Regions from separate parts of the Micromonospora trifolii genome, predicted to be linked through region 2. Evidence: predicted binding sites of a transcription regulator. Region 2 holds the regulator's gene; each other region holds the start of a gene.

Region 1 (10,452 bases), 640 kb from region 2:
CCGACTCGCCGGTCCCCGCCTCCACCTCGTCGTCGCCCCGCTGCACCGGCACCGACGCCACCCCGGCCGGCCCGTCGGCGGCCGTGGCCGCCCATCCGGGCTCACCGGAACCGCGCGGCGACGGCCCGGAGCGGCCGGAACCACCCACCGCCGCCGCATCGCGAGCCGGATCGGTGATCCGCTGCCGGGAGGCTCGACCGGGCGCGGTGAGCAGCAGTAGCGCCTTCGCCACCGCGCTGGTCAGGTCATGGTCGACATTCTGGATGAGCCCCCGGGCGCCGGCGCTGATGGTGGCCGCCGCAGCCTCGGACTCCTCGGTGCCGAGCAGCAGCACCGCTGCCTGCGGCGCACGCGCCAACACCCGGCGGACGAAGCCGGCGCTGTCCGGCCGGGTGAGTGCCGTGTCGGCCAGGACCACGTCGGCCGGCCGCTCGGCCAGCCGCAGCATCACCTCGGGATCAGAGACGGCGGTACGAACGATCGCGGACAACCCCAGCCGCGCGGCAGCAGAAGTAAGGTGCTGGGCCGCGAGTGGTGTCCGAACGCACACAAGAACGGTACGCACTGTGGTCTCCTCTCCGCCAACGAGCAGACCATGACGCGGTCGACTGGGGAGGGGGTTCCCGGCAATCCTTCGAACTTTTCCGACAGATGGGGCAAAAGCCGCAATTTCCCGGACGTTTTCGATCACAGACGTGTGAGTTGACGACAGCCCGGGTACCGGGAGATCCAGGCCGGGAACGGTGCGCCTGCGCGGCCCGCCGCCCGGATGCCGGCCATAAGGATTCTCGCGGAGCCGCGCGGGAGGAGGGGTGCTGATGTCGAACGTACGTAGACTGCCCGGACCCATCGTCGATCTCTGGGACTGGCAGCGACTCGGTGCCTGCAGAGGGCGCGACAGCGCCCAGTTCTTCCACCCCGACGGTGAGCGTGGTTCGTCCCGGCTGCGCCGCGAGTCCGCCGCCAAGTCGGTCTGCCGCGCCTGCCCGGTTCGCGCCGAGTGCGCCGCCCACGCCCTGTCGGTACGCGAGCCGTACGGCGTGTGGGGCGGCTTCAGCGAGTCGGAGCGCCTGCGACTGCTCGCCGTCGGCTGGGAGGACCTGGCAGACCGCCGGCACGCTCGGGTCGATGTCGCACGGCTGGAGGCCCGCCTGGGCCGTCCGCACAAGTCGACCGTCCCAGCCCAACGCAACGTCGCCTGACCCGAGGCGTCCCCAACATCCGCGAAACCGCGCCCCCGCCCCGGGGGCGCGGTTTCGTGCCGTTCACGCGGTTTCGCGTGGTAGAGCCTTGGCGCCGCCGATGCCGCGATGATCAACACGGGTTTCTTGATATCGGAGCATCCCGCCGGCCCGGACACCCCGACTTCAGTGACCTCGAGCCGACTTCAGTGACCTCGAGTGGATCAAGTCGAGTGTGCGGTCGCGAGGGCAAGCAAAGACGACGCCCTGGGCTGTTTGTCTGATTTGGGGCATTCGGGCCGGGCGCAGGGCTTAGGCTGCTGCGAGGTACGCGGCCTTTGTCTGGTGACCGGATGCACCCGTGGGCCGGAATCATGGCCGGGCCGGGGTCGTTACATATCCTGACGATCGCAGTACCACCGACCCGCCGCCCGGCCCTTGGCGGCTGGTCGCGCAGGTTGGAATGCCGGCCCGCACCCGGTCGTTGCAGTCCCCACGACCGATCGCCTGGCACCGCCTCGATGAGGTGCTGGCAGTTGGGCCAACCCGGAATGACCCCGGCCCCCGGTCGTTACACCTGGACCCGGCGCCACGAGCCCCGACTCGCTAGGCCGCCGACCCGACGCCCGACAGGGCGTCACCCCCCCAGACTTTCCCCTTTGCATCTGCAGCGCCGGACGAGGTGCTCACACCCTGCCGCCACCCCCCTGGCGGTTCGGGTGTCCTACCCCCGAAGGAGCTACCCCCATGAACACGATCTTCCGTAAGAGCATGCTGTCTGTTGCTGGTCTCGCGTTCGCCGGTGGTGTCTTCGCCGGCCCGATCGCCGCCCACGCCGCCACCCCGGCCGACGGCAAGCCCGTCGCCGTGGCCGTGCAGCAGTCGGCGTCGAAGCCGCAGGGCGAGCAGTCCCACATCACCCTCAACGACGAGCAGACCGCTAACGTGAAGGCGATCATCGCCGCCACGAAGAAGGCCGGCCTGCCCGAGCGGGCCGCGGTCATCTCGATCGCGACGAGCCTGCAGGAGTCGAAGCTGGAGAACCTGGGTCACCTGGGCGACATGAACGACCACGACTCGCTGGGCTTGTTCCAGCAGCGCCCGTCCAGCGGTTGGGGTACGCCGGAGCAGATCACCAACCCCGAGTACTCCACCACCGCGTTCCTCAAGGGTCTGAAGCAGGTTGATGGTTGGCAGGACATGCCGCTGACCGACGCCGCGCAGACGGTGCAGGTGTCGGCCTACCCGGACGCCTACGCCCAGTGGGAGCAGCAGGCCACCGACCTCGTCACCCAGCACTGGAACAGCTGACCCACACCACCCGCACGACAAGCACACAGCACCACAGCACGACACCAACCGCTGGCCGGCACCCCCCTGCCCGGGGTGCCGGCCAGCGGCAATTCTGTGCTCGGAGCCCGCAGATCTTGGACACTTTCCGTTCCGAGCGAACGGAAAGTGTCCAAGATCTGCATGCACGGTCTGGGGTATCCCCGGTCAACCAGCCGACCCGCAGAGCACGTCGCGGGTACAGGTCACGGACGCAGCCGAGGCGGCGACGTCACGCCGTCGGTCAGCGGACGGTGACGGTGATCGTGTGCCAGCCGGTGGCGCCATCGGGGACGACGTCCTGCGTACGCTCGGTTTGGGTTTCACCTGTCGCGTCGGTCGCGCGGACCTGGAGCCGGTGTTCGCCCGGTGTGGCGTCCCAGCGCCAGGACCACTGCACCCAGGTGTCCACCGACACGGTCGGGGCCAGCGCGGCTTCCTGCCACTGGCCGTCGTCGACGCGTACCTCGACTCGGCGGATGCCCCGGCGCTGCGCCCAGGCCACCCCGGCGACGGTCACCGGTCCGGCGGTCAGCCGGTTACGCCCCCGGGGCGTGTCGATCCGCGACTGGGTTTTGATCGGCCCCTCGGGGGACCAGCCGCGCGGCACCCAGTACGCGTCGAAGTCGGCAAACCGGGTCAGCTCCAGTTCGGTCACCCACTTGCAGGCCGACACGTAGCCGTAGAGGCCCGGCACCACCACCCGGACCGGGAAGCCGTGCTCGACCGGCAGCGGTTCGCCGTTCATCCCGACGGCCAGCAGGGCGTCCCGTCCGTCGCGCAGCGCGGCGGTGGGGGTGCCGCAGGTCCAGCCGTCCACCGACCGGCCGACGACCTGGTCGGCGTCGTCGTCCGGCTCGACCTCGTCCAGCAGTTCCCGCAGGGGTACGCCCAGCCATAGGGCATTGCCGATCAGGTCCCCGCCCACCTCGTTCGAGACGCAGGCCAGCGTGACGTACCGCTCGACCAGCGGTCGAGCCAGCAGATCCGCGTAGCTGTAGGTGCGCTCCCTGCCGACCCGTCCGTGGATCCGCAGCCGCCAGGTGTCCGGGTCGACCTGGGGCACCACCAGCGCGGTGTCGATCCGGTAGAACCCGAAGTTCGGGGTGACGTACGGCGCGAGCTGGGTCAGCGAGAGGTCCGCGCCCGCCGGCACGGCCGGTGCGGGGGCGACCGGCGCGGGCAGGCGGATCGCGTCGCGGGCTGCGGACACGCCACGCCGCCCCGCTAGCCACCGCCCACCGAGACCGGCCACCACGGCCGTGCCGAGCAGCACTCCGCTGCCGGTGAGGAACCGCCGCCGCGACTCCGGGTCCACTTCGGCAGGCCCGACCGGTTCGACCGGCGCCTTCGGCCCGGCGGGAGTCACCGGCACCGGCCCTGCCGGAGACACCGGCACCGACTCTCCGGGCGACACCGGAGCAGCCTGCGACCCCGGACCAGCGGACGACACCGGACCAAGCGGCGGCGTGGGTGGTGACCAGGACCAGGGGTCCAGCTCGAGCGGTCCGCCGATGAACAGCCAGAGCACCAGGGCGCCGAGACCGGCGCCGACCAGGGACGGCAGCGCGTCGGCCAGGTCGGCGCCGGAGCGGGTCAACGCGGCAGCCGCGCCGATGGCGCCGAACGCGGCGATGCCGGCCAGGCCGAGTGCCAGCCGGCGGACCGCCAGTACGCCGAAGAGGGCGGCGAAGCCTCCCAGCAACACGGCCGTGCCGACCAGCAGCGCGATCTTGTCGGCGGTGCCGAAGAGGTCGATGGCGAGTTGCTTCAGCGACTCGGGGACGGCGTCGACGATGACCCCGCCGACCGCGACCAGGGGCGCCGACCGGGGGCCGGTCAACACCGCGACCGGTTCGGCGATCCCGATCGCGACGGCGGCGGCGGTGATTCCGGCCAACGCGGCGTACCGCCGTGACGTGGTGCTCATCGGCCCAGTGTGCGCGATCATCTCGCCCGGTCGCCAACAACGTCAGCGTTCGGTAATGACCTACCGGCCCGCAAGAACGAGCCGGGGCGCACCGCCGTACGGCGGTGCGCCCCGGAACGGGTGTCGCTACCGGATCAGAAGCCCGGGCCGTGCTGGTGGCCGTGACCGTGGCCGTGCCCGCCGGCGGCGGCCGGGTCGGCCTGCTCCGGCTTCTCCACCACGAGGCTCTCCGTGGTGAGCAGCAGACCGGCGATCGAGGCGGCGTTGGTGACCGCGTTGCGGGTCACCTTCACCGGGTCGATGATGCCGGCCTTGACCAGGTCGACGTACTCACCCTTGGCGGCGTCCAGGCCGTTGCCCCACTTGAGGTCGGCGACCTTCTGCGTCACGACGTAGCCGTCGTGACCGGCGTTCTGGGCGATCCAGCGAAGCGGCTCGACGAGCGCCTTGCGCACGACCGAGACGCCGACCTTCTCGTCACCGGTGAAGCCCAGGTCGTCGTCGAGCACCGAGAGGATCTGCACCAGGGCGGCGCCGCCGCCGGGCACAGTGCCCTCCTCGACCGCAGCCTTGGTCGCCGCGATGGCGTCCTCGATGCGGTGCTTGCGCTCCTTCATCTCGACCTCGGTCGCCGCGCCAGCCTTGATGACGGCGATGCCACCGGAGAGCTTCGCCAGCCGCTCGGCCAGCTTCTCCCGGTCCCAGTCGGAGTCGGAGGCCTCGATCTCCTTGCGGATCTGGGACACCCGGTCGGCGACGTCGGTCTTCTGGCCACCGCCGTCGACGATCGTGGTGTTCTCCTTGTCGACCACGACGCGCCGGGCGGTGCCGAGCACCTCCAGACCGACCTGGTCGAGCTTGTAGCCCAGCTCCGGGGCGACCAGCTCGGCGCCCGTGGAGATCGCGATGTCCTGGAGCATCGCCTTGCGCCGGTCACCGAAGCCCGGTGCCTTGACCGCGCAGACCTTGAGGGTCTTGCGCAGCGAGTTGACCACCAGGGTGGAGAGCGCCTGGCCGTCCACGTCCTCGGCGATGATCAGCAGGGGCTTGCTGTTCTGCAGGACCTTCTCCAGCAGCGGCAGCAGCTCCTCGATCGCCGAGATCTTCTGGGTGGTGACCAGGATGTACGCGTCCTCAAGGACGGACTCCTGACCCTCCAGGTCGGTGACGAAGTTCGGCGAGATGAAGCCCTTGTCGAACTGGAGACCCTCGGTCACGTCCAGTTCGGTGGTGAGCATCGAGCCTTCCTCGACGGTGATGACACCGTCGCGGCCGACGCGCTCCATCGCCTCGGCGATCAGATCGCCGATCGTGGAGTCCTGCGCGGAGATCGTCGCCACGTTCGCGATCGACTCCTTGCTGGTGACCTCGGCGGCGCGGCCGAGCAGCGCCTCGGAGACCTTCATGGCCGCCGCGTCGATGCCCCGCTTGAGGCCCGCCGGGTTGGTCCCGGCGGTCACGTTGCGCAGACCCTCGCGAACCATCGCCTGGGCCAGCACGGTAGCGGTGGTGGTCCCGTCGCCGGCGACGTCGTTGGTCTTGGTCGCCACCTCCTTGACCAGCTGCGCGCCAAGGTTCTCGTACGGGTTGGTGAGCTCGATCTCCTTGGCGATGGTCACACCATCGTTGGTGATCGTCGGCGCACCGAATTTCTTGTCCAGGACGACGTTGCGCCCGCGCGGGCCGAGGGTGACCTTGACCGTGTCGGCGAGGGCGTTGACACCGTGCTCCAGCAGGTGCCGGGCGTCGTCCGAGAAGCTCAGGATCTTCGCCATATATATCCCTTCGAAGCGCCATTGCCCCGGCCCGGCGAGCCGGACCGGGGCAATGGCACTGATCGGTTGCTTACTTCTCGATGACCGCGAGGACGTCGCGGGCGGAGAGCACCAGGTACTCCTCGCCGGCGTACTTGACCTCGGTGCCGCCGTACTTCGAGTAGAGGACGGTGTCGCCGACCTGAACGTCAACCGGAACCCGGTTGCCGTTGTCGTCGACGCGCCCCGGACCCACAGCGAGGACAGTGCCCTCCTGCGGCTTCTCCTTGGCGGTGTCGGGGATCACGATGCCCGACGCAGTGGTGGTCTCAGCCTCGTTCGCCTGGACCACGATGCGGTCCTCGAGCGGCTTGATCGCAACCTTGGTCGCGGTAGTCACGGGCATACCCTCCTGGGGTACTGGTTTCGTTGCTGGCCAGCGGGGCCGACCAGCGTCAATTGCCTCATGCCACCGGGCGGGACCGTCGTCGCGGGTGCCGGTCCGCCTGGCGTGCGCACCCGGGTCGCGAGACCCGGAAGCTGGCACCCTCAGGGTGAGAGTGCTAATCGCAGGTTATTCCGTGGCTAGCACTCCGTCAAGGAGAGTGCCAGCGCGTCGCGCCCCGCCAGCCAGGATTTCCGGGTCGGCCGGGACAATGGCCGGGTGGATCTCGATCAGCTGGCGGCGCTGCGTACCCCTGAGGGGTCGGCCGCGCTCACGGCGGCGGCCGACCTGGCCGGCGGTGATCCACTGGTCGCGGCGTCGGCGCTGCGCGCGACCGGGGTGCCGCCGACGTTGGCTGCGGCGGCCCTCACCCAGGCCGAGCTGCGCCACCGGGCGGTGGGCAAGTTCGGCCCGGCCGCCGCTGGGATGTTCCTCACCCGTCCCGGCCTGGAGCAGGCCACCCGCCGGGTGGTCGCCGACCGTCGGGCCGCCCGGTTGTACGCGGCCGGCGTGCGCACCCTGGCCGACCTCGGGTGCGGGCTCGGGGCCGACGCGCTGGCCGCCGCCCGCGCCGGCATCCGGGTGTACGGGGTGGAGGCCGACCCGGTGACCGCGGCGATGGCCACCGCCAACGCCGAGGCGGCCGGCCTGGCCGAGCTGTTCACTGTCGAGTGCGGCGACGCGACCGGGTTCGACGTGTCAGGGGTCGATGGGGTCTTCTGCGATCCGGCCCGCCGCGCCACCGGCACCGGGCGGCGGATCTTCGACCCGCGCGCCTACTCGCCACCGTGGGACTTCGTCACCGGGCTGGCCGAGCGGGTGCCGCGCACCGTGGTGAAGGTCGCCCCGGGCCTGGACCACGCGCTCATTCCGGCCGGCGCGGAGGCCGAGTGGGTCAGCGTGGACGGCGACCTGGTCGAGGCCGCGCTCTGGTGCGGCGAGCTTGCGGAGGTGCCCCGCCGCGCCACCATCTACCGCCAGCGGGGTGCCGAGGCTCACCGTCACCAGCTCACCGGCTCGGGTGCCGCCGAGGCGCCGGTCGGGCCGCCGCGCCGCTACCTGTACGACCCGGACCCGGCGGTGGTCCGCGCGCACCTCGTGGCCGAACTGGCCACCGAGCTGGACGCCACCCTGGGCGACCCGAGCATCGCCTACCTCTACGCCGACCAGCCGATCCGCACCCCGTACGCGCGCTGCCTGGAGATCGCCGACGTGCTGCCGTTCTCGCTCAAGCGCCTGCGGGCGCTGCTGCGCGACCGGCGGGTTGGCCGGGTGGAGATCCTCAAGCGGGGTTCGGCGCTCACCCCGGAGCAGCTCCGGCGGGACCTGCGGCTGGCCGGGGACGCGGCGGCGAGTCTGGTGCTCACCCGGGTCGACGGCGCACCGACGGTGCTCGTCGGCCAGCCGGTCGCCTAGCGTCGTCTCGGCCGCCGGTCGACTAGCCTCGTCGCTGTGGCGGGACAGGGCACGCCGGCAACGGCACTGTTGGTCAAGCGCGGGATCGCGCATCGCACCCATCCGTACCGGGTGGCGCCGGACGCCCTGAACTACGGCGCGTTGGTGGCGGTGGCGCTCGGCGTGGCACCGGAGCGCGTGTTCAAGTCGCTGGTGACCGAGGTCGACGGCGCGCTCACCGTGGCGGTCGTTCCGGTCACCGGCGAGCTGGATCTCAAGGCGCTGGCGGCGGCGGTCGGCGGCAAGCGGGCGGCGTTGGCCGACCGGGCGGTCGCCGAGCGGGCCACCGGTTACGTACGCGGTGGGATCAGCCCGCTGGGGCAGCGTCGACGTTTGCCCACCGTGCTGGACGAATCCGCGCTGGATCTTCCGACGATCTACGTCTCGGCTGGTCGGCGCGGTCTGCAACTCGAACTGGCCGCGGCGGATCTGGTGGCGCTGACCGACGCCCGCACCGCGCCGTTGCAGACCCACTGACGGCCTTCGTTACGTCGACTCCCCCGTGGGATACCCGGGGAGTAACAGTCGCGTTGCTGAATTGTTATCGCTCCCAACAAACTATGCACCTGCGCGGTCTTGTGGAGCCGGCGTGACGCGAAATACGTTGCCGGACACAACAAAACAACACCTCCCCCACCTCCGAAAGGACCCTGCACATGCGTAAGGGGATCCTCACCATCGCCGCCGTGGGCCTGCTCACGACCGGCGGCTTGACCGCCTGTGGCGACGACTCCGGCGACAAGGCCGCCTCCGCCAAGACCCCCAAGATCGGCGTGATCCTCCCGGACAGCAAGTCCTCGGCCCGCTGGGAAACGGCGGACCGTCGGTTCCTGGAGGAGGCGTTCAAGGCCGCCGGCGTCCAGTACGACATCCAGAACGCCCAGAACGACAAGACCGCCTTCCAGACCATCGCCGACCAGATGATCACCGGCGGCGTGACCGCCCTGATGATCGTCAACCTGGACTCCGGCACCGGCAAGGCCGTGCTCGACAAGGCCAAGTCGCAGGGCGTCGCCACCATCGACTACGACCGGCTCACCCTCGGCGGCTCGGCCCAGTACTACGTCAGCTTCGACAACGAGACCGTCGGCAAGCTCCAGGGCGAGGGTCTGGCGAAGTGCCTGACCGAGAAGGGCGCCAAGAACCCCGTCGTGGCGTACCTGAACGGCTCCCCCACCGACAACAACGCCACCCTGTTCAAGGCCGGCTACGACTCGGTGCTCAAGCCGAAGTTCGACGCCAAGGAATACGTCAAGGGCCCCGAGGACGCGGTGCCGGCCTGGGACAACACGCAGGCCGCGACGATCTTCGAGCAGCAGCTCACCAAGGCCAACGGCAAGATCGACGGCGTGCTGGCCGCCAACGACGGTCTCGGCAACGCGGCCATCTCGATCCTGAAGAAGAACAAGCTCAACGGCAAGGTGCCGGTGACCGGGCAGGACGCCAGCACCGAGGGCCTGCAGAACATCCTCGCCGGTGACCAGTGCATGACCGTCTACAAGGCGGTCCGGGAAGAGGCCAAGGCCGCCTCCGACCTGGCCATCGCGCTCGCCAAGGGTGAGAAGAAGGACACCGGTCAGACGGTCAAGGACGGTGACCGGGACGTTCCCTCGGTGCTGCTCACCCCGAAGGCCATCTACAAGGAGAGCGTCAAGGACGTCATCGCCGACGGCTACGTGACCAAGGAAGAGGTCTGCACCGCGGCGTACACCAAGTTCTGCGCCGAAGCCGGCATCAGCTGACCGACGCCGCAGTACCCGCCGGAACGACCATCGCCGCCCGGCACGGGAGAACCCTCCCGTGCCGGGCGGCGCCCGCCGGACGGGCCCCGACCCTCCCTTAAGAAGGAGACCCCCGTGTCCGCGACCCCCCTGCTGGAACTCCGCGGGATCGACAAGAGCTTCGGTCCCGTCCAGGTGCTCCGCGACGTCGCCCTGACCGTCCACCCGGGCGAAGTGACCGCACTGGTCGGCGACAACGGCGCCGGCAAGTCGACCCTGGTGAAGTGCATCAGCGGCATCCACCCCACCGACGCCGGCGAGTTCCTGTTCAACGGTGAACCGGTGCACATCGGCAGCCCCCGCGACGCCGCCACGCTCGGCATCGAGGTCGTCTACCAGGACCTCGCGCTCTGCGACAACCTGGACATCGTGCAGAACATGTTCCTCGGCCGGGAGAAGCGCAGCGGCATCGTCCTCGACGAGCCGACCATGGAACAGCTCGCCGCCGAAACCCTGGCGGGGCTCTCCATCCGCACCGTCACCTCACTTCGCCAGCACGTGTCCAGCCTCTCCGGCGGTCAACGCCAGACCGTGGCCATCGCCAAGGCGGTGCTGTGGAACAGCAAGCTCGTCATCC
Region 2 (10,452 bases):
TCCCGAACCACCCGCAGGCCGCTGCTCGTCCCGCCGGGAAGGTCCACCTGGGTGATGTCACCGGTCACGACGATCTTGGAGTTGAAGCCGAGTCGGGTGAGGAACATCTTCATCTGCTCGGGCGTCGTGTTCTGCGCCTCGTCCAGGATGATGAACGCGTCGTTGAGCGTCCGACCCCGCATGTAGGCGAGGGGGGCGACCTCGATCGTGCCGGCGGCCATCAGCTTCGGGATGGTCTCCGGGTCGAGCATGTCGTGCAGCGCGTCGTAGAGCGGGCGCAGGTAAGGGTCGATCTTCTCGTTGAGCGTGCCGGGCAGGAAGCCCAGTCGCTCGCCCGCCTCGACCGCCGGCCGGGTGAGGATGATCCGGTTGACCTGCTTGGCCTGCAACGCCTGGACGGCCTTCGCCATCGCCAGGTAGGTCTTTCCGGTGCCGGCCGGGCCGATGCCGAAGACGATGGTGTGGGTGTCGATCGCGTCGACGTACTTCTTCTGCCCGAGCGTCTTGGGTCGGATGGTGCGCCCGCGCCGGGAGAGGATGTTGAGTGTCAGGACCTCGGCGGGCCGCTCGGCGCTGCCCTGCTCGAGCATGCCGACGGTACGCCGGACGGCGTCAGTGGTCAGGGTCTCGCCTTTCTCGATGAGTTCGAGGAGCTCGCTGAAGACCCGCTCGGCGAGGGCGTTGTCCGCGGGGTCACCGGTGATGGTGATCTCGTTGCCGCGGACGTGCACGTCACTGGTGACCGAGCGTTCGACGAGTCTGAGGATCTCGTCGCCTGCGCCGAGCAGATTGACCATGATCTTCGGGTCGGGCACGGTGATCCTGGTCTGCACCCGGGGCGGGCCGGGAGGTGGGGTGCCGGTCATAGGTTGGGCCGAAGGGCCCTGCGCCACCTGCTCTCGATCTCGGCGCCGGCCTGCTGGCCTGGCGTGCGGACGTTACACCCATCGTATCGGTTCAACGCGGGCCGCATCGCGCCCATTTCCGCTGGCCGCGATCAACTCCCGGCCCGGAAGTCGTACCGGTCGAAGGTCTCCTGATGGCGGGTGAACCGGTACGTCGCCCAGTGCATCCGGACCACCGCGCCGGCCTCGTTCCGGGTCAGCCGCAGCAGCTCACCGACCTCCCGACCGGAGACCACCCGGAACACGTCCGGCTGGTCCGGCAGCGGGGTGAAGATCGCCGGCGGACGTCCGGCCGGGTCACCGACCCCGCGCGCCCGCAGGGTGCCGTCGTGCCAGGAGAAGACGTACTCGGAGCCCTCGCCCCACCAGCGGCCGAGCGCACCCCGCAGGGCCGCCGGCGCGGGCGCGCCGGGTCGCCAGGGCTCGATCTCGGCCGGGTCGTGCTCGACCGCCGCGGCGAGCAGCCGATGCGGCAGGTCGAACAGTTCGGTCGCCGTACCGGACGAACCGAGCACCGCGGCGCCCATCGCGCCGGCCGTGCCGTCACCGCCGCGGCGGCCGTACACCCCGGCGAGGAACCCGGGCATCGCCCCGTCGTGCCCCACGTGCATCACCCGCTCCCCCTGTGGGATCAGGATCAGCCCGAGCCCGAAGCCCGCCCCCCAGAGTGTCTCGTCGGTGGTGGTCAGCGGCCAGCGCATCTCGTCCAGCGTGGCCGGGGCGAGGACCGCGCCGGCCGGGTCCAGCGCCGCCGGGTCGGCCAGGAACGCCGCCCACCGGGCCATGTCGGTCGCGGTGCTCCAGAGCTGGGCGGCCGGGCCGACAGCGCCGAAGTCGGTGGGCGGTTCCGGGTGCGCCTCGTCGGAGTACGCGTCGACCAGGAACCCGGTGGCCGCCGCCGGCCGTGGGGTCACCGTGGTGTCGGTCAGCCCCAGCGGCGTCAGGATCCGCTCGGTGAGCGCCTGCGCCCAACTGCCGCCCCGGAGTTGGGCGACGAGTCGGCCGAGTACGGCCACGCCCAGGTTGGAGTAGTGGAACCGCCGGCCGGTCGGCAGCACCCGCTCGGCCCGGTCCAGTTCGGCGACCAGTTGGTCGTCGTCCGGTGCGCGGAGGCTGTCCCACACATCGCCGAACGGCTCGCGTTGCAGGCCACCGGTGTGCGACAGCAACCGGCGTACGGTCAGCTCGCCGTGCGCCGGAAGGTCAAGGTGCCGGCCCACCGGGTCGTCCAGGTCCAACAGCCCGTCGTCGCGGCACTGTAGGACCAGCACCGCGGTGAACGTCTTGGTGACCGAGCCGATCCGGAACTGGGTGCCCGGCCCCAGCGGGCTGTCGGTGCCGGTCTCGCCGACGGTGCAGCTCCAGAGCGGTCGGTCGGCCCGGTGCAGCGCCGCCGACACCGCCGGCACCCGGGCCTCGGCCTGCACCCGCCGGACCAACCGGTCCAGGTGCTCATTGCCGCGACTTTCGGGCACGGGACCGCGCCCGCTCACGCCGTCGCCTCCGCTTCGCTGCGCGCCGACGTGAGGCGCCCCGCTACCGAGCCTGCTGGTTCGCTCGCTGCGCTCGTTCACGCCAGGTTCCGGGCGAGCATCGGGCCGAGCGGCGCACCACCGAGCAGGTGCGCGTGCACGTGGAACACCTCCTGCCCGCCGTACGCGCCGGTGTTGAACATCAGCCGGAAACCGTCGCCGAGCAGCCCCTCGTCCTCGGCCACGGCGGCGGACGTCGCCAGCACGTCGGCGGCCAGCGTCGGGTCACCCTGGGCGAGCGTGGCGACGTCGGCGTAGTGCTCCTTCGGAATGACCAGGACGTGCACCGGCGCCTTCGGGTCGATGTCGCGGAAGGCGAGCGTGGTGTCGGTCTCCCGGACCACGGTGGCCGGGATCTCCCCGGCGACGATGCGGCAGAACAGGCAGTCGGATCCCATCGGGGCAGTGTAAGGACCAACGGGCCGGGGACGCTCCGGCGCAGCATGCGCCGCCGGCCCGTTCGCAGGGGAACATTCGGCTGAGGCAGGATGGCCGGCATGACGGATCGGGCGGTACTCGTGACCGGGGCCTCGCGCGGGATCGGCCGCGCGGTGGCGAAGGCGTTCGCGGCCGGCGGCGACCGGGTGGCCATCCACCACCGCGACTCCGCCGACGCGGCCGAGGAGCTACGCGCGCAGCTTCCCGGCGACGGGCACGTGGTGGTCCGCGCCGACCTCACCGATCCGGACGCGGTCCGGGTCATGGTGGACCGGGCCGCCGAGCTGCTCGGCGGGCTGGACGTGCTTGTCAACAACGCCGGGACGTACGGCGACCGCGACGACCCGCACCCGATCTTCGGCGCCTCGTACGAGGAGTGGCAGCAGCGCTGGCGGCAGGTGCTGGAGACCAACCTGACCGGCGCCGGCAATGTCATCTGGTGCGCCGCCCAGCACATGCGCCAACGCGGCGGGCGGATCGTCAACGTCTCGTCCCGTGGCGCGTTCCGTGGCGAGCCGCACCAGCCGGCGTACGGGGCCAGCAAGGCGGGGCTGAACGCGCTGGGCCAGTCCCTCGCCGTGGCGCTCGCGCCGTACGGCATCGCGGTCGCCACCGTCGCGCCGGGCTTCGTGGCGACCGACATGGTCACCGAGTACCTGCGCGGTGAGGAGGGCGCGGCGATCCGGGCGCAGAGCCCGTTCGACCGGGTGGGCCAACCGGAGGAGATCGCCGCCGCCGTGCACTGGCTGGCCTCGCCGCAGGCCGAGTGGGCGTCCGGCACGATCGTCGACCTCAACGGCGCCTCCTACCTACGCAGCTGACCCGCCATCGCGAAGCGGGTGACAGTGACGTGGTAGGCGTGCCTACCTGTAGATGAGGAACACCAAGAAAACAGCCACAGCAACAACTGCGGCGATCGAGGCTGCAATCCGGAACCTTGATTTGTTTCGACGGGCCATCGCCCGCAGCTTCATCTCAGTTTCAAGCCTCGCTCTCGCCGCTGCACGTTGCCGTTGACGGATAGTGTCAATCTCGATCCAACGATCATCTTGTCGCACCCGAGTCGGTGGCTCACGGTTGAGTTTGCTCCAGCGCAAACCAGAAGCGTCGGTGAAATAGACTCCGATGGCCAGATCACCGGTCTTGGCGATCCCTACGACGTCAACCCCTGGCACCGCCAGATAGGAAAAGCTCCCCTTGACCTCACCCATCAGGACGTGGAGAGGGGACGAATAGTTGCCAATCAACCGCTCATTCCGGAGGAGCATGACCCGCAGGTCATAGAACGGCACGCCACTGTAATTGGCAATCGTGAAGCTTCGCACCTCATCAAGACCCCGAGGCAGGTCGTCCAACACCGGAACGATCAACCGCGCCTGAGCTGCCTCATTGTCGCGTTGTTCCTCTCGCCGCACCTGGATCTCATGGCGAAACAGCAGCCAGGTGGCCATTGCGGCAAGACCCGACAGCAGCAGGCCGACGACACTTCCCCACGCCTGCATCCAGTCGGTGATCTTCGGAGCCTCGGCAGCGAGCACCGCGCCAGGGTACGCGTGACCATCCACAAGGGTTGATCGATTGTCAGCCATTGGACCGTCCCTGGCCGTGGCGCTCGCACGGTCGCGGCGGGCTCGCGTGCCGACCGCCGGCGGATCACCCGGACGGGGAGGTGGTTGACGGTTCGCGGGCGGGTAAGTCCCACCAACATGGCCGACTCCGCGCTGCTGGACCTCACCGCCGACTACCGGGTGGCCGATGGCCACGACGACGACCCTGTCCTGCTCCGCCCCGACGGCACTCCCGTCGACACCTGGCGCGAGGACTACCCGTACGACGAGCGACTGGACCGCGAGGAGTACGACCGCGACAAGCGGCTGCTCCAGATCGAGCTGCTGAAACTCCAGGACTGGATGAAGGAGTCCGGCGAGCGTTTGGTGATCCTCTTCGAGGGCCGGGACGCGGCCGGCAAGGGCGGCACCATCAAACGCTTCATGGAGCACCTCAACCCGCGTGGCGCGTCGGTGGTGGCGCTCGCCAAGCCGGACGAGCGGGAAGCCGCCCAGTGGTACTTCCAGCGGTGGCTGGCGCACCTGCCGGCGGCCGGCGAGATCGTGCTGTTCGACCGTTCCTGGTACAACCGGGCCGGCGTGGAGCGGGTGATGGGCTTCTGTAGCCGCAAGGAGTACCTGGAGTTCCTGCGGCAGGCACCGGAGCTGGAACGGATGCTGGTGCGCTCGGGCATCCGGCTGGTCAAGTTCTGGTTCTCCGTCTCCCAGAACGAGCAGCGCACCCGGTTCGCGATCCGCCAGGTCGACCCGGTCCGTCAGTGGAAGCTGTCCCCGATGGACATCGCCTCGCTCGACCGGTGGGACGAGTACACCGAGGCCAAGGAGGCGATGTTCTTCTGGACGGACACGGCCGACGCGCCGTGGACGGTGGTGAAGAGCAACGACAAGAAGCGGGCCCGGCTCGAGGCGATGCGGCACGTGCTGCACCGCTTCGACTACACCGGCAAGGACCCCGAGGTGGTCGGCACACCGGACCCGCAGATCATCGGGCCGGCCGGGCTGGACCTAGGGCCGGAGGAAGAGGTCGTGCCGGTGTTTCCCCGACCCTGACCGAGCCAGCCGCCGAAGGGTCACCAGCGGCCGAGGCGGGCGGCAAGCACGCTGAGGGCCGCCACCCCCGCGGTGGAGGTGCGCAGCACGGCCGGCCCGAGGCGTACGGGTCGCCCGCCAGCCTCCCGGAACGCGCTCAGCTCGGCCGGGGCGATGCCACCCTCCGGGCCGACCACCAGGACGATCTCGCCGGTGGAGGGCAACTCCGCGGTGGTGAGCCGGTCCTCGGCCTCCTCGTGCAGCACGAACCCGGCGGCGGCACCGGCGATCCGACGGGCCACCGTGGCGGTGGACTCGTCCGGCGCACCGGCCACCACCGGCAGCCACGGCCGGCGGGCCTGCTTGGCCGCCTCCCGGGCGGTGGCCACCCACTTCTCCCGGGCGCGTACGCCCCGGTCGCCGCGCCACTGGGTCACCGAGCGCGAGGCCGCCCAGGGCACGATCTCGTCCACCCCGACCTCGGTCATCGCCTGCACGGCCAGTTCGCCCCGGTCGCCCTTGGCGATGCCCTGCACGGTCACCAGCCGGGGTACGGGCGCGTCCGCGTACCCCCGGGAGGTGATGGTGACCTCCAGGCTGCCCCGGCCGACGGCCGTGACCACGGCGGCGGCCGTGCCACCCCGGCCGTCGGCGAGCAGCAGCTCCTCGCCGACGCGCAACCGCTGCACGGTGGCGGCGTGGTGCCCCTCCGGGCCGTCCAGGGTCAGCGCGTCGCCGGTGGGCAGCGCCTCGACCAGGAACAGCGGTGCGGACACCTCAGGCGTGCCCGTTGAACGCGTCGCGCATCCGGGAGAAGAAGCCGCCCTGCTTGGACAGCTCGGCGACCTCCTCACCACGGGTCTTGGCGAAGTCGCGCAGCATCTTCTCCTGGTCCGGGTCGAGCTTGGTGGGCGTCCGCACGTCCAGGTGCACGTAGAGGTCACCTCGGCCGGTGCCGCGCAGGTGCGGCACGCCCCGGGCGCGCAGTCGCAGCGTGCTGGCCGGCTGGGTGCCGGCCTTGACGTCGACGGTCTCCTCGCTGTCCAGCGTCTTGATGGTCAGCCGGGTGCCCAGCGCCGCCGCGGTCATCGGCACGGTGACCCGGCAGTGCAGGTCGTCGCCCTTGCGGGAGTACACGTCGTGCGGGCGCTCGTGGATCTCCACGTAGAGGTCACCGGCGGTGCCGCCGCCGGGGCCCACCTCGCCCTGCTGGGCCAGCCGGATCCGCATGCCGTCCTCGACGCCGGCCGGGATCTTGACGGTCAGCGAGCGGCGGGTCCGCACCCGGCCGTCGCCGGCGCAGGTGGGGCAGGGATGCGGGATGGTGGTGCCGTAGCCCTGGCACACGGTGCACGGCCGGGCGGAGACCACCTGGCCGAGGAAGGTGCGCTGCACCGACTGCACCTCGCCCCGACCGCCGCACGCCTCGCAGGTCGCCAGGTGTGTGCCGGCGGCCGTGCCGGCGCCGGAGCAGGTGGTGCAGAGCACGGCGGTGTCGACGGTGATCGGGGCCTCGACGCCGAACGCCGTCTCGTGCAGGTCGAGTTCGAGCCGCAGAATCGCGTCGGCGCCCGGGCGGGTACGCGGGCGTGGGCCACGGGCGCCACCTCCGGCACCACCGAAGAACGCGTCCATGATGTCCTGGAAACCGACGAACGGGCCGGCGCCTCCGGGGCCGCCCGGGCCGCCGGCGCCGCCGCCACCCGGGGCGAGCGGGTCGCCACCGAGGTCGACGATCTGCCGCTTCCGGTCGTCCGAGAGGACCTCGTACGCGGCGTTGATGTCCTTGAACTTCTCCTGAGCCTCCGGGTCCGGATTGACGTCCGGGTGGAACTGGCGCGCCAGCTTGCGGTAGGCGCGCTTGATCTCGTCATCGGAGGCTTCCCGGCTCACACCGAGAATGCCGTAGTAGTCCCTGGCCACTGCGTTCCGTGTCCTCATGTTCGTCTCGCGTTGCGCCGGTCGGCGGCCGCAGCCGGCCGCGTCGGCCCTGACCAATCAGTTCTGGGCCAGCAACTCGCCCACGTAGCGTGCCACGGCGCGCACCGTGGCGATGTTGCCGGGGTAGTCCATCCGGGTGGGCCCCAGCACCCCCAGGCCGCCCACGATGGTGGTGCCCGGGCCGTACCCGGTGCTGACCACCGAGGCGGCGCGCAGGTTGTCGAACTCGTTCTCGTCGCCGATCAGCACCCGGGTCGTGCTCGGCTCGGTCTCACCGATGAGCTTGAGCAGCACGACCTCCTCCTCCAGAGCTTCGAGGATCGGCCGCAGGGAGCCCTGGAAGTCGAGCAGGCCGCCCCGGGTGAGGTTCGCGGTGCCGGCGAGCGCGATCCGCTCCTCGTGCCGCTCGACGAGCGTCTCCAGCAGGACGGTGGCGAGCGTGGTCATGGTCGGACGCAGCCCGTTCGGCGCTTCCTCGACCAGCGCCTGCACCAGCGGTGGCGTCTCGGACAGCCGGGCGTTGGCGAGCTTCTCGTTGATCAGTCGGCGCAGGTCGGTGACGTCGTCGGCGGGCACCGGCCCGGGCAGCTCCACGAGTCGCTGCTCGACCCGCCCGGTGTCGGCGATCATGACGAGCATCAGCCGGGTGGTGGAGATCGGCACCAGCTCCAGGTGGCGCACCGAGGAGCGGGCCAGGCTCGGGTACTGCACGACGGCGACCTGCCGGGTCAGCTGGGCGAGCAACCGCACCGTGCGGTGCACCACGTCGTCGAGGTCGACCGCGCCGACCAGGAAGCGCTCGATGGCCCGGCGCTCGGCCGGGCTGAGCGGCTTGACCCGGGACAACCGGTCGACGAAGAGGCGGTAGCCGCGGTCGGTGGGCACCCGGCCGGCACTGGTGTGCGGCTGCCGGATGTAGCCCTCCTCCTCCAGCACGGCCATGTCGTTGCGGACCGTGGCCGGGGAGACCCCGAGCTGGTGCCGCTCGACCAGCGCCTTGCTGCCGACCGGCTCCTGGGTGGAGACGTAGTCTTCGACGATGGCGCGGAGCACGGCGAGTTTCCGGTCGTCGAGACCCATCCTCCGCACCTCCTGTCGCACGTCGGCCGCCGGCGCTCTGGGCCGGCCGGGCCGTACTGGCACTCGACTGTAGCGAGTGCCAGTCTACGTCGGCGGACCCGCCGACGCGATGATCAACGGCCACCCGTCGGTGCGGCCCGCGCCACCCTGTTGGGCCGATCGGCCCGCACTGCCAGGCGGTGTCGCTCTGGTGCCGCGTTGCCACGGGCCCCTACCGTGACATCCATGACTGAACCTCCTCGCCCTCCCGGGTCGGGCGACCCCGGCAACTACCCGCCGGAGCCCACCTCCCCAGGCCCGTTCCCGTCGGCCGAGCCGCCCACCGCACCACTCTCCGGGGCCCCCGGCCCGGCCGGCTATCCCCCGCCCGGTGGCTATCCGCCGCCCACCGGTGACCAACCGCCGTCAGGCGGCTACCCTCCGGCAGGCGGCTACCCCCCGCCCGGGGGCTATCCCCCGCCCGGCGGCTACCCGGCCGGTGGGGCCTACGGCGGCCCCGGCGGCGGCTACGCCAACAACGAGGACAAGACCTGGGCGCTGGTCGCGCACTTCGGCGGCGCCCTCGGCGCGCTGGTCAGCTTCGGGCCGCTGGGCTTCGTCGCCCCGCTGATCGCCTACCTGGCCCGCGGCCAGCAGTCGCCGACCGTCCGGGCGCACGCCCTCGCCGCCCTGAACTTCCAGATCCTCTGGTCGATCATCGCGTTCGTGCTGCTCTTCGTGAGCTGGTGCCTGCTCTTCCTGCCCAGCATCGCCGTCGTGGTGATCCAGATCCTGTTCGGGATCATCGCCGGCATGAAGGCCAACGAGGGCACCCCGTACCGCTACCCGATGACGGCCAACTTCATCAAGTGAACCGGGCCGGCCGCTCCCCCGGCCGGTCCGGAACACCGCTGACCCGGTCCGGGGGCGGTGGGCCACTCAGGGCAGCAGGTCGCGGACGACCGCGTCGGCGAGCAGCCGTCCGCGCAGGGTGAGCACCGCCCTACCGGCGGCGTACTCGTCGGCAGCCAGCAGGCCGCCGGCCAGCGCCCGCTCGGCGCCGGCCCGGCCGGTGGCGTCGAGCACCGCCAGCGGGAGACCGCTGGCCAGCCGCAGCCGGAGCATCACGTCCTCCATGTGCGCCTCGTCGACAGTGAGCACCTCCCGGGCCAGACCGGGAGACGCACCGGCGGCCAACCGCTGGGCGTACGCCGAGGGGTGCTTCACGTTCCACCAGCGCACCCCACCGACGTGGCTGTGCGCCCCCGGCCCCAGCCCCCACCAGTCCGCGCCGGTCCAGTAGAGCAGGTTGTGCCGGCAGCGGGCCTCCTCGGTGCGGGCCCAGTTGGAGACCTCGTACCAGGAGAGCCCGGCCGCGTCGAGCGCGGCCTCCGCGGCCAGGTAGCGGTCCGCCGCCACGTCGTCACTGGGGTACGCCAGCTCGCCGCGCCGCATCCGGGCGGCGAGCCGGGTGCCGTCCTCGACGATCAGGGCGTACGCGCTGACATGGTCCACTCCGGCGGCGACGACCTGCTCCAGCGAGGCGGCGAAGTCCTCGGCCCGCTCCCCCGGGGTGCCGTAGATCAGGTCCAGGTTGACGTGCTCGAACCCGGCGTCGCGCGCCTCCAGGGCGGCGGCGGTGGCCCGGCCGGCGCTGTGTTTGCGGTCCAGGATCGCCAGCACCCCCGGGGAGGCGGACTGCATGCCCAGCGAGATCCGGGTGTAGCCGGCCGCCCGCAGCAGCTTCAACGATTCCGGGGTGACCGACTCGGGGTTGGCCTCGGTGGTCACTTCGGCGTCGGCGGCCAGCCCCCAGGTGCGGTCGATGCCGTCGAGGATGCGGGCCAGGTCGTCGGCGGGGAGCAGGGTGGGCGTGCCGCCGCCGACAAAGACGGTGTCGACCCGGGGCGGCGGGGTGTCGCCGAGCACCCGGGCGGCGAGCGTCAGCTCGGCCAGGACGGTGTCGGCGTACCCCTCGCG
Region 3 (10,452 bases), 970 kb from region 2:
CAGCCATGACCACGGATGACAACCAGACCGAGGACGGCACGCCGATCACCTGGAAACCGGTGGGTGAACTCCCCGGCCAACTGCCGTTCGACCGGCTCGACTACGGCGACGCCGAGCAGCTGGCCGAGATGACCACCGACGGTGAGCCGCCGGTGGTCGAGGAGCCGCAGGAGATGGTGGACGCGCCGATCCAACTGCTTCCGCCGTACAACCGGGCCCAGAAGCGGCGCAACCAGCGCCCACTACCGACCTGACGACGAACGGGGCGGACCGCGTCAGCGGCCCGCCCCGTTCGGTGTCGAAACTGGACTCAGAAGTCCATGTCCCCGCCACCCGGGCCAGCCGGGGCAGCCGGGTTCTTCTCCGGCTTGTCCGCGACAACGGCCTCGGTGGTGAGGAAGAGCGCCGCGATGGAAGCGGCGTTCTGCAGCGCCGAGCGCGTGACCTTGGCCGGGTCGATGATGCCCGCGGCCAGCAGGTCGACGTACTCGCCGTTGGCGGCGTTCAGACCGTGACCCGCTTCGAGGTTACGGACCTTCTCCACCACGACGCCGCCCTCAAGGCCGGCGTTGACGGCGATCTGCCGCAGCGGGGCGTCCAGCGCGACCTTGACGATGTTCGCACCGGTCGCCTCGTCGCCGACCAGGTCGAGCTTGTCGAAGGCGGTCTTGCCGGCCTGAACCAGCGCGACGCCACCACCCGGGACGATGCCCTCCTCGACGGCGGCCTTCGCGTTGCGAACGGCGTCCTCGATGCGGTGCTTGCGCTCCTTGAGCTCGACCTCGGTGGCCGCGCCGACCTTGATCACCGCAACGCCGCCGGCCAGCTTGGCCAGCCGCTCCTGCAGCTTCTCCCGGTCGTAGTCGGAGTCGCTCTTGTCGATCTCGGCCCGGATCTGGTTGACCCGGCCCTGGATCTGCTCGGCGTCACCGGCACCGTCGACGATGGTGGTCTCGTCCTTGGTCACCACGACCTTGCGGGCGCGGCCCAGCATGTCGAGGCTGGCGGCGTCGAGCTTGAGGCCGACCTCCTCGCTGATGACCTGGCCACCGGCGAGGATGGCGATGTCGGTCAGCATGGCCTTGCGGCGGTCACCGAAGCCCGGCGCCTTGACGGCGACCGACTTGAAGGTGCCACGGACCTTGTTGACCACCAGGGTGGCGAGAGCCTCGCCCTCCAGGTCCTCGGCGATGATCAGCAGCGGCTTGCCCGACTGCATGACCTTCTCCAGGATCGGGAGCAGGTCCTTCACCGACGAGATCTTGCTGTTGGCGATCAGGATGTACGGGTCGTCGAAGACGGCCTCCATACGCTCCGGGTCGGTCATGAAGTAGGCCGAGATGTAGCCCTTGTCGAAGCGCATACCCTCGGTGAGCTCCAGCTCCAGCCCGAAGGTGTTGCTCTCCTCGACGGTGATGACGCCTTCCTTGCCGACCTTGTCCATCGCCTCGGCGATGATCTCGCCGACGGTGCTGTCGCCAGCGGAGATGGAGGCGGTGGAGGCGATCTGCTCCTTGGTCTCGACGTCCTTGGCGAGCTTGGACAGCTCCTCCGAGACGCTCGCGACAGCAGCCTCGATGCCCCGCTTCAGGGCCATCGGGTTGGCGCCAGCCGCCACGTTGCGCAGGCCCTCGCGAACCAGGGCCTGGGCCAGGACGGTCGCCGTCGTCGTGCCGTCACCGGCAACGTCGTCGGTCTTCTTGGCGACCTCCTTGACCAGCTCAGCGCCGATCTTCTCGTACGGGTCCTCGAGCTCGATCTCCTTGGCGATGCTCACACCATCGTTGGTGATGGTGGGGGCACCCCACTTCTTCTCGAGCACGACGTTGCGGCCCTTGGGGCCGAGGGTCACCTTTACGGCGTCGGCGAGCTGGTTCATGCCCCGCTCGAGGCCGCGGCGCGCCTCTTCGTCGAACGCGATCATCTTGGCCATACGGTGTTGTCCTCCTGGACACTCACGGGCCACCCGAGATGTGTGCCCCGGATAGACCGTTTGGTGTGCGCACCTTGGGACGTCGCCACCTGGCGACGGCGACGTCCTTCGGCCGGGCCGGATAGCCCGCGACGACCGGCCATGTGCCGCCCCGGCGTCTCCACGCCGGTGCAACCTGGCCCCACCGTCCCGACCGCTGGCACTCACGGTATGCGAGTGCCAATGACTTGTTTAGCACTCTCCCCTGCCGAGTGCAAGCACGATGGGGTCGCTCAGCCGAGTTCCGCGGCCAGTCCAGCGGTGTTCACCGGCGCCTCATGGGCGCGCTGCTCGGCGTACGTCACCAGCAGACCGATCATCTGAGCGAGGTGGGCCGGCAGGGCCAGCACGGCGGTGATCCCGATCACCACCACCGTCCCGGCGGCGGTACCCGCCGAGGAGAACGGATCCGTTCCGAATGCGGAGGTGCCGATCCCTTCCAGGCCACCGGGGATCAGGGTGCCGACGATCACCGCCACGGCCACCAGGGCCACACGACCGAGCAGCAGGCCGAGCCGGTCGTGGAACATCCGGAACGATCGACCGATCGGGTTGTGGCGTTCGAAGAGATAGACCGGGCCGGCCATGCTCAGCGCGAAGGCCAGGTAGATGCCCGGCAGCACGCAGAAACAGACACCGACGCCGATCAGCAGACTGACCAACAGGGTCCAGCCCCACAGCCCGAGTGCCCGACGCAGGCCGTAGCGCAGCGCAGACTCCAGGCTGGCCGGCTGACCGGCGGCCTGTTGGGTGATCACCCAGGTGCCGGCGGCCCACCCGACGGCCTGCACCAACCCGACCACCAGGCTGCCGCCGACCAGCAGGACCAGGAGGCTCAGCAGTTCGGCGGCGAAATTGTCCGGCAGCGCGGGGGTCGACGTCGATTCGGCCTGGGCGGCCCACTTCGCCGACGGGTCCACCCCGAGGGAGATCACCGAGAGCACCGCCGCCGGCAGCACCTGGGTGAGCAGCATGATCGGCACCAACTGCCGCCAGCCCCGGCGCAGCGCTCCCCCGCACCTGTTGAACCAGCCGCCGAGGCCGGCGCCGGGCGGCGTGACCAGGGCGTCGTTCGGGTCGAACCCGTAACCCGGCGGGTACCAGCCGACCGGCGCCCCCGGGTACCACGGCTGCCCGCCGTAGGGACCCGACCCGGGCGGGTAACCCCCGGTGGGCGGGAACGCCCAGCCCTGCGGCGGCGGAGCCGCACCCCAGGCACCCTGCCCGGGATCCCAGCCGGGCTGCGGACCGGCAGGGCCGGAGGGCGGGCCAGCCGGGGGCATGCCCGGCCCCCAGCCGGGCGGCGGACCGGCGTGACCGGGGCTGCCGGTGGGCGAGGACGGATCGGACGGGTCCGGCTCCCCCGACCCGGAGGACGGAGTGGGCGGGGGTGGCTGGTCGGTCATGAACGCTCCTCAGCATCGGCTGGAACGGTTCACGATCTTCCCGGCTGCGCGCCCCAGCCGCAGCCCCGACTCACGGGGCCGATCGGCCAGAAGCTCAGCCGATGACGCGTACGTGCTCTGCCTGTGGGCCCTTCTGGCCCTGGGCGATCTCGAACTCGACCCGCTGACCGTCGTCCAACGCCTTGTAACCGTCCATCTCGATCGCGGAGAAGTGGACGAACACATCCTGACCGCCGTCGACGGCGATGAAGCCGTAGCCCTTTTCGGCGTTGAACCACTTCACGGAGCCCTGTGCCACGGTGCACTTCCCTCACTCTGCGCGGCGTTGCCTGACCTCGGCGCACGGCACGGCCGGGCGCCGCCGACCACCGACTCAGCGATCGATGACCGCCATTGAAGTAGGTGACCGAAATCGCACGCTACACGAGGAGTGACGGCCGCGCACGGCCACAAATCGGACACACTTCGGGACGTCCCTGCCGCGCTGATCGGCCAGGTTCCCGAGCCACCGGATTGGCCAGCGTCATTGCGATATGGAGGAAGGGTCGCAGGGCGCTCCCGAGGTGACCGGGATCGGCCCAGCTCCCCAAACGCCGTTCCTCCCCTGTGGTAGGCATGCGGACATGACCACCGACATGGGCTCGCCGGCCCTGCGGCTCGCGGAGATCCGCCGGGTCCGGCCGGAGGACGCCGCCAGGATGCGCGCGCTGCGCCTGGAGATGCTGGCCGACGCTCCGTTGGCCTTCCTGGAGACCTTGGCGGACGCGGCGGCCCGACCGCACAACGAGTTCGCCGCCCGGGTCGCCTACACCTCGGCCGGTGCCAGTAACGCGCAGTTCATCGCCGACCCGGGCGGCCGGCTGGTGGGGCACGCCGGTGGCACGACCCACCCGAACGAACCGGGGCTGACCGTGATCTACGCCGTGTACGTCACGCCGACCTGGCGCGGCAGTGGCCTGCTCGGCGAGCTGATCGACGGAGTGGCCGCCTGGTCGCGAGCCTGTGGCCGACCGGAGCTGCTGCTGGAGGTGGTGGTCGGCAACGACCGCGCCTATCGCGCGTACCAGCGCCTGGGCTTCAAGGACACCGGGGTACGAGTCCCCCACCCGAACATCCCAGCCCTCACCGAGCTACAAATGCGCCGAACAGCCTGACCCCAAGAACCGGAAGCATCCGCGCCACCGTGCCCCAAGGAGGGGTTTCCGGAGCAGCCCGACCTGCGCAGGGATCAAGCCTGACCGCCCGGAGCGGGTCGGGCTGCCCCGGAAACCCACAACAGCAACCAAAGATCAGACGTGCCGCCGAGACTGCACGATCCGGAACCGGTTGGCGACGTACGCCCCGTCGGTCAGCGCCGAGTTGGCCGCCGCGTTGGCCCCACTGCCGTGGAAGTCGGAGAACGCCGCCGACTGGTTGACGAAGACACCGCCGGTGAGGTTGCAGGACAGGTGCACCCCGACCTCGACCGCCACCGCCTCGGTCGCGTCCAGCACGGCCTCGTCGGTCGAGTAGACCCCGGCGGTGAGCGCGCCCTTCTCGCCGACCGTCCGGTGCAGCAGCTCCAGGCTGTGCGTGGTGGAGTCGGTCGCGATGGCGAACGAGATCGGCCCGAACCATTCCCGGCCGTACGTCTCCGCGTCGTCAGCGGTCAGCTTCACGATCGTCGGGGTACGCACCACCGCGTCGGCGTACGACGGGTGGGCCACGGTCCGCGACTCCAGCACCGGCTCGCCGACCTTGGTCACCTCGGCCAGCCGCTCCAGAACCCCGTCGTTGACGATGGCGCCGGTCAGCTCCACGCCTCGGGCCGGGTCGGCGGTGAGCTTGCCGACGGCGGCGGCGATCCCGCCGGCCACCTCGTCGAAGCTCTTGTGCCCCTGGTCGGTCTCGATGCCGCCGGCCGGGATGAGGATGTTCTGTGAGGTGGTGCACATCTGCCCGCTGTAGAGGGTCAGCGTGAACCCGAGGTTGCGGCACATGCCGGCGAAGTCGTCGGTGGAGTCGATGACGACGGTGTTGAGGCCGGCCTTCTCGGTGTAGACCGATGCCTGCCGGGCGTGCGTCTCCAGCCAGTCGCCGTACTCGGTGGAGCCGGTGAAGTCGACGATCCGGATGGCGCGGTGCAGGGCCAGGTCGCTGGCGAGCTTCTCACCGGGAGCCTCGGCCGCCAGCATGATCAGGTTCGGGTCGAACCCGGCCTCGGCGAGCACCTCCCGGGCGTACTTCACGGTGATGGCCAGCGGCAGCACCGCGCGCGGGTGCGGCTTGACGATCACCGGGTTGCCGGTGACAAGCGAGGCGAACAGTCCGGGGTACGAGTTCCAGGTCGGGAAGGTGTTGCAGCCGATCACCAGCGCCACCCCACGCGGCACCACGTGGAACGTCTTGGTCATCCGTAGCGGGTCACCCTTGCCGGCGGCCTTCTCCCAGCCCGCCGTGCCCGGGTGCCGGGTCATCTCGGCGTACGCGTACGCCAGCGCTTCCAGCGCCCGGTCCAGCGCGTGCGCGCCACCGGCCTGGAAGGCCATCACGAACGCCTGCCCGCTGGTGAACTGCACCGCGTTGGCCAGCTCGAAGATGTGCTTGTGCAGCCGATCGAGGATCTCCAGGCAGACACCCACCCGGGCCTGCGGGCCGGCGTCACGCCACGCCGGCAGCGCGGCGGATGCGGCGTCGACCAGCTCGCCGGGGCCGGCGTGCGGGTACCGCACCGCCAACTCCACCCCGAACGGGCTCGTCTCGGTGGCGACCCGAACGCCCGCGCCGGGCTGGTCGAGCGGGAAATCACCGCCGAGGTACGCCTCGAAGGCGGCCTTGCCGTCGGCGGCGGCGGTCTCGCCGTACACCCGGGGGCTGGGGGATTCGGGATAGGCGGACCAGTAACCCCGCTCCGTGATCGCGGTCAGCGCACGGTTGAGGGTGTCGGCGTGCCTGTCGTACAGGGGATGCGGGGTCTCCGTCATGCCCGCCATCATGCCTGAGTCCGGTCCGCGAGCAGTAGCGCGAATGCCCGACAGCGGCTCATGCCGCAGTCGAGTTCCGGAGCAGAAGCGCCAATGGTCGACGGCACGGGGTTGCTCGCGGCGGCAGCGGGTAACCGCGGGCCTCCGGCCAGGGAAGCCGGCCAGGGGAGGGCGGCGGGTGAGGATCACCGAGATCCGGGTGCACGGGGTCGCCGACAAGGGGCCCGAGACGATCCTCGATCGGCCGATCGTCGCGCGGGTCGCGGGAGACGACAACGCCGGCTTCTACCGGCCCCGGCCCGGCTACGGTGCCCCCGCGGACCGCAACGGGGTGACGCTTGAGGCGTACCGCTGGAGCAGGCTGACCGGCGGCACCGCCACCCGGACGTTTTCCCTGGTCCTACTCTTGCCGTTCATGCTCAGCAACATCGCGGTCTGGATGCTGCCGGTCACCGGCCGCGGCGGCCATGCCGCGCGGGCGCTGTGCCGACTGCTGGCCGCGACGATGACCGCGATGTACGTGCTCTCCACCGTCGGGGTGTCCCTCGACCTGATCGCGTGGCAGTGCGCGGCCTACCCGAGGTGCCTGGAGGGGCGGCGGGAGATCTCCTGGCTGGGCGACGTGCCGCCCGGGCAGCGGCTCGCGCTGCTGGCCGTACCGCCGATCATCGCGATCGTCCTGATCTGGCGGCTCGGTGCCCGGACCTGGCAGCTCCCCGAGGACAGCGACCACGCGCCCGGGGTGGGAGCGGACCGGCTCGACGCGCCCGCCTTCTGGGACACCCGCTCGCTGCTGCGCCGCCTGCGCTCGGTTCACGTCGCGGTGGCGTTGGGCACGCTCGACATCACTTTGCTGCTGGTTCTGGCACCGCACGACGCCACACTGCTCGGCTGGCTGCTGCTGGCCGCGGACGTGGCACTGCTCGCCGGCGCGGTGGTGCTGCTCTGCCGACCGGCGGTTGAGCGGCGCGGAGAGCAGGACCAGCGGAGCTCGCGGACGATCCGCTGGGCGGCCGTCGCGCTCACCGCGCTGACCCTGGGGTACGCGTTGCTGCCACGGCCGCCGTGGACGGCCGAGGGGATGTTGCCGGGGTACGGGATGCTGGTCGCCGGGCTGTTCGCCGGGCAGGTGGTGCTGCTCGCGATGCTGGGCCTGGTGGTCGTGGTGCAGCGCCGTTCCCTGCCCCGTCCCCTCTTCCTGCTGGCGGGGCTGGGGGCGCCGGTGCTGATAACCGTCGCGATCGGGCTGGGCGTCGCCTACTCCTCGGGCCTGACCTACGGGATCGCCGAGTATCTGGACCGTGGTTCCAGCCCGACGCCCGCACGGCCGCTGCCGCCTGGTGCGCCACCGTTGTCGCCGCCGATCGCCTACCGCTGGGTCACCCTCGGCTTCAGCCTCGCCGTGCTCCTGGTGTTCGTGACGGCCCTGCTCGTGCCCCGGATTCGCCGTGATCGTCGCCGTCGGGAGGCCGAGGAACTGGTCCGGCGGGACTACCCGGAGGCCTCCCGGGCGGCCCCCGAACGGGTCCGGGCCGTCCGCGACGCGATCGTGCGTGCCCGGCTGACGGACCGGCTCGGAGGGCTGCTGGCCGCCGCGTACGTGGTGTTGGCGCTGCTCACCCTCGCGGCGGCCGGGCTCTCGGTGATCGGACCCGGCCCGGGTGCGCTGGCGCTGCGACTCGGCGGCGAGCCGCTGGCCCGTCCGGTGATCTTCGTGACCGACCTGGGCGCCCTGCTGATCGGGCTGTTAGCGACGGTCCTCGCGGTGATGGGACTTGTCGCCTACCGATCCGGCGCGATCCGGCTGGTCGGGGTGCTCTGGGAACTGGCCACCTTCTGGCCGCGTGCCGCGCACCCGCTCGCCCCGCCGTGCTACGTCGAGCGGGCGGTCCCCGAGCTGACCCGCCGGATCGGGCAGCTCACCGCCGACGGTAATGCGGTGGTGCTGTCCGGGCAGAGTCACGGCAGCGTGCTAGCGGCGGTGACGATCCTTCAACTGCCCGATCACTGCCGCCGGCGGGTGGCCCTGCTCACCTACGGCGCCCCGCTCGGAAACCGCTACCGGCGGATCTTCCCGGGGTACGTCAGCGACGAGATGTTGCGCGAGGTCGGCAGCCGGTTGGCCTGGCGATGGATCAACCTGTGGCGGTACACCGACGCGGTGGGTGGACCGGTGTTCGTTCCGTTCACGGACGGACCCGACGACCGGGCTGCCCGGGTCGACCGTCGGGTACGGGATCCGAAGGGACTGCTCATCCCGCCGACCGACACCGTGCCCCCGCCGGTGCAGGGCCACCGGTTCAGTCCGGACGACGACTTCCACGCTGCGATCGGCGAGCTGGTAGGGCGCCTGGAACGGACCGACGGGTGAACGGTCGGCTCAGAGGGTGAGCTGCCAGTCGGTCCAGGAGTCCACCGGACGGAAGCCGAGCTGCTCGTTGATCGCCACCATGTAGCTGTTGCTGGCGGCGTTGACGGTGTCGATGCTCCGGACCGCCGGCTCGTGGGTGAGCAGGTGGTGCAGGTTCTCCGCCTTGGCGATGAGGCCGAGCCGGTGCCCACGGTGTGCGGGGTCGACGATGGTGATCTGCTGGAACGCGTGCCAGTCGGCGGAGGCGCCAACCTCCAGCAGCGTCCAGGCGACCAGCCGGCCGGACGCCTCGTGTCGCATCCCGAGGTGGTACCGCCGGCGGCCCTTTGCCTCCAGGGCCCGATCGGTGCCGCGGATGCGCTCGGCGTCCACCTGCTCCGGCTCCCACTGCATGTCACCGAGGGGCGCGTCCATCATCAGCCGGCCGTCCAGGTAGGCGATGTCCGTCAGATACTCCTGCGGGGTGGCGCCCTGCCAGCACACCGATCGGTACCCCTCGGCCCGGGGCTGGGCCTCGACGAGTGCCGCGCGGAGCGCGACCCGGTCGATCTCGGCGATCTCCAGCCGGCGACGCACCTCGACCAACGCGGCCTGGGCGCCGGTCGACGCGGCGAACGCGTCGCCCGCCACGCTCCGGGCCGGCCCGTCGGGCAACGCGGAGACGGTCAGCCCGACGACCCGCTTGCGGCCGTGCTCGCGCAGCAGCCGTACGCCGTACTCGTGCAGTGCCCGACCGACGCCCCGGCGCCGCAGCTCCGGACGCACCTTCAGCTCGACGGTGGCGTTGTCGGTGTTGTCGAGCTGCGGCAGGTCCAGTTGCAGGAAGCCAGCCGGGACGCCGTCCAGTCGGGCCAGCGCCCAGAGCGTCCGGGTGCCGGGCAACGGCGTGTGGAACAGCGCGTCGAACCGGCGCCGGCAGAAGGGCGGTAGGTCCGGCAGATCGGCGTCGTTGACCGCCACCCCGATCCGGTACGCCTCGTCGACGGAAGTCCGGTCGGCGCCGTCGAACGACGCGATCGTGATGCTCATGCCGCTGAGCGTGCACCCGGGAAAAGCGATCGGGCCAGCGATTTAATCGCTGGCCCGATCGAACGTGGTCGGGAGGGACACTCGCACAACGCCTCCGGCGTTGGGTCGCAAGAACTTCAAAAGTCTTCGGCGAAATGCCCTCCCGCACGGAGCATCTTGCGCCGTCCGGTTCCTGCCGTCAAGTCCGTAGCGGCGGGTTTTCCACACTCACAGCGAAAACCCAGTTACCGACTGATCGGCTCGGCCCCGGGTCCGAGCGAGCCTGTCAGCCGAGGAGGCCGGCGTCGCGGGCGGCTCGCAGCGAGGGCTTGATGTGGTGGGTCGGCCCGACCTGGCCGGCCACCGCGTCGATGGTCTTCAGACCCTCGCCGGTGTTGAACACGACGGTCTCGGCCGTCGGGTCGAGCCGACCGGACTCGACCAGCTTGCGCAGCACGGCCACGGTGACCCCACCCGCGGTTTCGGCGAAGACCCCGGTGGTACGGGCCAGATCGCGGATGCCCGTGCGGATCTCGTCGTCGTCGGCGTACTCCATCCAGCCGCCGGTACGGCGAACCGCCTCCAGGGCGTAGAGGCCGGCCGCCGGGTCGCCGATGTTGAGCGACTTTGCGATGCCGGTCGGCTTGACCGGGACGATCGTGTCGGTCTCGGCGTGCAGGGCGACGGCGATCGGGTTGCAGCCGGCGGACTGCGCGCCGAAGACCTTCCAGC

The links. The regulator HrcA, encoded in region 2, represses chaperone genes, less so after heat shock. The targets are predictions, from matches to a motif close to GGTTNGCACNCTCNNNNNGAGNGTGCNAACC.
Region 1: groES (co-chaperone GroES) is a predicted target of HrcA. The motif match lies at 6,733-6,763, and genes of this name have one in related genera.
Region 3: groL (chaperonin GroEL) is a predicted target of HrcA. The motif match lies at 2,128-2,158, and genes of this name have one in related genera.

Annotation. Positions count from the first base shown of each region.
Region 1 is NZ_CP191526.1:5,208,903-5,219,354, forward strand. Features, by position in the region: gene ACQRWP_RS24195 (response regulator transcription factor) at 1-565, opposite strand, end outside; gene ACQRWP_RS24200 (WhiB family transcriptional regulator) at 819-1,202, shown strand; gene ACQRWP_RS24205 (hypothetical protein) at 1,929-2,492, shown strand; gene ACQRWP_RS24210 (molybdopterin-dependent oxidoreductase) at 2,755-4,440, opposite strand; gene groL (chaperonin GroEL) at 4,575-6,215, opposite strand; gene groES (co-chaperone GroES) at 6,286-6,600, opposite strand; gene ACQRWP_RS24225 (THUMP-like domain-containing protein) at 6,859-8,055, shown strand; gene ybaK (Cys-tRNA(Pro) deacylase) at 8,092-8,571, shown strand; gene ACQRWP_RS24235 (sugar ABC transporter substrate-binding protein) at 8,751-9,836, shown strand; gene ACQRWP_RS24240 (ATP-binding cassette domain-containing protein) at 9,951-10,452, shown strand, end outside.
Region 2 is NZ_CP191526.1:4,569,677-4,580,128, forward strand. Features, by position in the region: gene ACQRWP_RS21160 (PhoH family protein) at 1-866, opposite strand, end outside; gene ACQRWP_RS21165 (serine hydrolase domain-containing protein) at 998-2,380, opposite strand; gene ACQRWP_RS21170 (histidine triad nucleotide-binding protein) at 2,476-2,835, opposite strand; gene ACQRWP_RS21175 (SDR family NAD(P)-dependent oxidoreductase) at 2,935-3,696, shown strand; gene ACQRWP_RS21180 (hypothetical protein) at 3,739-4,413, opposite strand; gene ppk2 (polyphosphate kinase 2) at 4,549-5,493, shown strand; gene ACQRWP_RS21190 (16S rRNA (uracil(1498)-N(3))-methyltransferase) at 5,514-6,248, opposite strand; gene dnaJ (molecular chaperone DnaJ) at 6,250-7,395, opposite strand; gene hrcA (heat-inducible transcriptional repressor HrcA) at 7,471-8,493, opposite strand; gene ACQRWP_RS21205 (DUF4870 domain-containing protein) at 8,719-9,345, shown strand; gene hemW (radical SAM family heme chaperone HemW) at 9,412-10,452, opposite strand, start outside.
Region 3 is NZ_CP191526.1:5,542,014-5,552,465, forward strand. Features, by position in the region: gene ACQRWP_RS25830 (hypothetical protein) at 6-254, shown strand; gene groL (chaperonin GroEL) at 311-1,933, opposite strand; gene ACQRWP_RS25840 (hypothetical protein) at 2,206-3,378, opposite strand; gene ACQRWP_RS25845 (cold-shock protein) at 3,473-3,676, opposite strand; gene ACQRWP_RS25850 (N-acetyltransferase family protein) at 4,002-4,532, shown strand; gene paaN (phenylacetic acid degradation protein PaaN) at 4,668-6,341, opposite strand; gene ACQRWP_RS25860 (hypothetical protein) at 6,520-8,712, shown strand; gene ACQRWP_RS25865 (N-acetyltransferase family protein) at 8,722-9,741, opposite strand; gene thrC (threonine synthase) at 10,007-10,452, opposite strand, start outside.